2 regions of the Enterococcus sp. AZ126 genome follow, and region 1 is predicted to be linked to the other one. Evidence: predicted binding sites of a transcription regulator. Region 1 holds the regulator's gene; the other holds the start of a gene.
What was found. Region 1 encodes CtsR, which represses protease genes until heat stress. Its sites were predicted from a motif close to TTGGTCAAAAAAGGTCAAANA; they were not measured.

Region 1 (2,395 bases):
CTACACCATGATGCTCTTCATAACGTGAACGCAGCCCTTTTAAAATTTCTTCTGCTTCTTCAGGAGTTGGCTCATCAACTTGTACACGAGCAAAACGACGTTCCAATGCTGAATCTTTTTCGATATATTTTTGGTATTCATCCAATGTTGTTGCACCGATCGTTTGCAATTCTCCTCTTGCAAGTGCTGGTTTTAAAATATTTGATGCGTCGATCGCACCTTCAGCACCACCTGCACCAATTAAAGTATGCAATTCATCGATAAACAAAATAACTTCGCCATCTTGATAAATTTCATCGATGACTTTTTTTAGTCGATCTTCAAATTCACCGCGATACTTGGTCCCCGCAACTAAAGCACCCATATCTAACATCATCAAGCGTTTTTCCAGCATATCTTCAGGAACTTCACCGTTCACTATTTTTTGCGCCAATCCTTCAGCGATTGCAGTCTTACCGACCCCAGGTTCACCAACTAAAACAGGATTATTCTTAGTACGACGACTTAAAATTTGAATCAATCGTCTAACTTCTTGCGAACGTCCAACTACAGGATCTAGATTGTTTTCACGTGCCAACTTCGTCAAATCACGCGCTAATGAATCCAATGTTGGTGTTCCTTTAGGCGCTGCTTTTTGGGCTTGATTATTCCGACGACGCCCCACATTACCACTCATTTGTGGATCAGTAATGCCTATTTTTTTCATCACTAACTGACGCATTTTAGACAAGCTTAAACCTAAATTTAATAAAATACGTGAAGCTAATATATCTTCATCTCTTAACAATCCTAGTAGAATATGTTCTGTTCCGATATTTGGTGCTCCTAAACGCTTGGCTTCATCACCTGCATAAGCAAAAATTTGTTTTGCACGAGGAGAATAAGGCAAATATGCACCTTTGGGGTATCCCTTAACAGTTCCGTAGCCAGTTAGGTGTTCTATTTCTTCACGAATATCATTCTTATCTGCGTTTAATTGACGCAATGACTTCCCGGCAATTCCATTTGGCTCTAAGACTAATGCTAACAATAAATGTTCTGAGCCAACAGATTGATGCCTAAAATATTTTGCTTCTTCTTGTGCAATAGCTAATACTGCCTTGGCACTTTCAGTAAATAATTCATCCATACTATCATTCCTCCTCGTAACTCAAACGTTCTAAAAATGAATGCATCAATTGAGCACGTAAATAATCTTCATTTGATCCTGTTTTACCTAAAACCTGTTTACCAAGAACAGACAGTATCAGATTTCCTTCTCTTTTAGTTATAACTTCTTCTTCATACAACTTTTGTACGAAAATCAACGCATCTTTTTCTGAAAGTTCACTACCCGTAAATTGAGCCATTTGCTTTAATAATTGGTCACTATCAGAAATTTGGACTTTAGCAATCCTAATGTAACCACCACCGCCACGTTTACTTTCCACAGAATATCCTCGTTGAATTGTAAAACGCGTGTTGATAACATAATTAATCTGGGAGGGAACACAATTGAATAAGTGAGCCATTTCAGCTCTACGAATCTCAATTTTACTGCTTTCTTCAAGAATCTTTTTTAAATATGCTTCTATTAAATCCGAAGTATTTTGATTACTCATCACACTCATCCTTTTCCCTTGACTAATACTGACCTTAATTATACATAATTTTAAGTGTTTAATAAAGGAGAATGCCTAATTTGATAAGAAAAGATTATTTACAGCTTTTAGTAAATTTAAAGTATAAGGCTAGGAAGTAAGTTAAACGCTTCTGTCCCAACCCCATACTTTTCTAGAACTTTCCCAGAGATACAATGATTATCGTAAAGCTATTCCATTGATAACCTCAAAAATCAATTTTTTCTATTTTATCCGCTAAGTTCTTTTCAATCAATTCTTTAAAATATTATAAAACAACAAAACACCACTCAAAAGAATGAGTGGTGTTCATACGAAATTAAAATAATCGGGAAGACAGGATTCGAACCTGCGACCCCTTGGTCCCAAACCAAGTGCTCTACCAAGCTGAGCTACTTCCCGTAGCTATAATAATAAAAAAAGACTAAACGTTCAAAAGGACCTAAATTCTCTGAACCTTTTAATCCGCAGTCAAATACTTTAACTATGCACCCAAAGGGAGTCGAACCCCTAACCTCTTGATTCGTAGTCAAGCACTCTATCCAGTTGAGCTATGGGTGCTACATTTCTAATGCCGAGGACCGGAATCGAACCGGTACGGTGATCACTCACCGCAGGATTTTAAGTCCTGTGCGTCTGCCAGTTCCGCCACCCCGGCGAAAGAACAAGCTAAGCGGAAAACGGGGTTCGAACCCGCGACCCCCACCTTGGCAAGGTGGTGCTCTACCACTGAGCTATTTCCGCAGTCTGGATGCCGGCTAAAGGATTTGAACCCT
Region 2 (2,395 bases), 1.2 Mb from region 1:
AAAATCATTTCATTACATCCAGCTAAATATTCGATATATGAACGTTCGAATTTTTTATGGATTCCCATTACACGAGCCGGTGGACGTAATTGTGTTACTTTTTCAAGCATTAATGTGTATTCTTTGGTTCCATCTTGAAAGACATTTTTTATTTCTATGATTCTTTCTGGTGCTAACTCAGAAGCCTTGCCTTCATCGATTGCTTTACGTACTTCTTCATAATAGTCGTTCATCTTTTCGCCAACTTCTTCTGTCTCTTTTACAATATCATTGATTTTTTGAACATAATAGCCTAAATTTGGTTTCACTATCTTTCCTACTTTCTTTTAGTAATCACTCAATTTTACACTTTTTCATAGGTGCATGACAAGAGGAATCTACAAAAGTATGTTTTTCTACTAATTTTTCGATAAAAAAAGATGAGGCTAGAACATAACTTGCAGCGTTATGTTCTAGCCTTAAAGAATCTGAATAAATGGTAGAAGCAAAAGCAACTCCTTCGGAAATAAGTTGACAGTCACAAAAATTTGAAGAGACTTTCCATGAACTCCTGCTTATTTCTTGGGCTTAAATGCCTCTGTCTTATACTTATTTACACCTTAGTTGATTTCGTCACTTGTATTAATGATTTTAGAAACCATGCCATAATCTTTTGCTTCGTCAGCAGACATCCAGAAATTACGGTCTGTATCTTTTGCGATTTTTTCGTAAGTTTGACCTGTCGCTTCAGCAATCAGACGATTCACACGTTCACGCATGCGGATGATTTCTTTTGCTTCTATTTGGATCTCTGTGCTTTGTCCTTGGACGCCGCCTGCTGGTTGATGAATCATATAGCGAGTATTTGGTAAGCTATATCTATTCTTCGCTTCAGCCGCTAAGTAAATCGTAATGCCTGCACTTGCGACCCAACCTGTTCCGATCACGATCACTTCTGGTTTTACAAATTTGATCATATCATGGATTGTGTCGCCAGCTTCAACGTGACCACCTTGACTATTAATGAAAATCTTGATTGGTTCATCTCCCATAGCTGCAAGTAAAAGTAATTGAGAAGTTACTTCACGAGCCAAGTCTTGATTGATTTCACCGTAAATCAAAATTGTCCGTTCTTCGAACAATTTTTTCATAAACGCATTTGGTTGTTGTTTGTCTTCTGTTTCTTCGTTTTCATCTAAATAGTTCATATCTGATAACCTCCATATTTTAAAGCTAAATCTCTCTATTAATAATACCGCAATCTGAGAATTTGTCCACTTTTTTGACTTGTTTTGACCTTAAAAAATAGGCATATCTTTTGCATCTAAAAAATATTCCCTTTACCATTTGATTAAGCTCTTCGTTGTATGAGCAATTTAAAGTAGAAAGAGGCGATTCGATGACAGAAAAAGTAGCAGTACTAGTAACTGATATGGTAGAAGATGTAGAATTAACCTCTCCTAAAAAAGCCTTGGAAAAAGCGGGTTATGAGGTCGTTCTCATTGAAAAAGAAGCGGGTAAACTAATCACAGGTAAAAAAGGAACTACCTTTACGATTGATGTTGCTATTGAAGATGTAACACCTGATGATTTTGTTGCCTTACTGATTCCTGGCGGCTTTTCTCCAGATCAACTTCGCGCAGATCAACGTTTTGTTGATTTCACTAAATATTTTTTAGAAAATGATTTACCACTTTTTGCGATTTGCCACGGACCACAATTATTTATTCAAACTGGTTTAACTGAGGGACGGACCTTGACTTCCTACATTACTGTTCAACCAGACTTAGCTTATGCAGGTGGTACTATCAAGGATGAATCTGTTGTAATTGATAAGAATCTTATCACTAGCCGTACTCCGGATGATCTACCGGATTTTGAAAAAGCGATTGTTACCCATTTAACTGCTTAAATTTATTCTTTTTCAAAAAAAGCACAAGTGAGCGCCTATTAAGATGCTCACTTGTGCTTTTTATACCTTAAAATTTGTTTTAGCTTTTACCCATTCTACGTTGAATGAACTTCACGATTTCAACGATCGGAATAATCGCAAATGATGTTCCAGCAACGATCGCCCATTGGTAACTATCTAAAGAAGTTACGCTAAACAAGTCGTTGAATCCTGGTATTAGAATCGTTGCTGCTAATAATAGGAACGAAACTAATATTGCCCAGTTGAATGATTTATTTCTGAATAGTCCAACTTTAAAGATTGACTGATAAATAGATTTCACGTTGAAAGCATGGAACAATTGAATCAAACCTAATGTTGCAAATGCCATTGTTAAGGCATCCCCATGTTGTAAATCGTATAATGCTGCTGCAGATAAGTTTGGCATATTTGCCGCCGTGTGTGCAGGGAACTCAATCGCCATTTTATATACGATCAAAGTCAACGCACCTTGTGTGATCCCTT

Region 2: IGI43_RS05410 (ATP-dependent Clp protease proteolytic subunit) is a predicted target of CtsR. The motif match lies at 1,259-1,279, and genes of this name have one in related genera.

The regions. Positions count from the first base shown of each region.
Region 1 is NZ_JBIOSB010000001.1:2,318,008-2,320,402, reverse strand. Features, by position in the region: gene IGI43_RS10975 (ATP-dependent Clp protease ATP-binding subunit) at 1-1,129, opposite strand, end outside; gene IGI43_RS10970 (CtsR family transcriptional regulator) at 1,134-1,601, opposite strand; tRNA gene IGI43_RS10965 (tRNA-Pro) at 1,948-2,021, opposite strand; tRNA gene IGI43_RS10960 (tRNA-Arg) at 2,107-2,180, opposite strand; tRNA gene IGI43_RS10955 (tRNA-Leu) at 2,192-2,277, opposite strand; tRNA gene IGI43_RS10950 (tRNA-Gly) at 2,292-2,363, opposite strand; tRNA gene IGI43_RS10945 (tRNA-Thr) at 2,372-2,395, opposite strand, start outside.
Region 2 is NZ_JBIOSB010000001.1:1,111,054-1,113,448, forward strand. Features, by position in the region: gene IGI43_RS05405 (hypothetical protein) at 1-308, opposite strand, end outside; gene IGI43_RS05410 (ATP-dependent Clp protease proteolytic subunit) at 600-1,187, opposite strand; gene IGI43_RS05415 (type 1 glutamine amidotransferase domain-containing protein) at 1,379-1,891, shown strand; gene IGI43_RS05420 (cation-translocating P-type ATPase) at 1,971-2,395, opposite strand, start outside.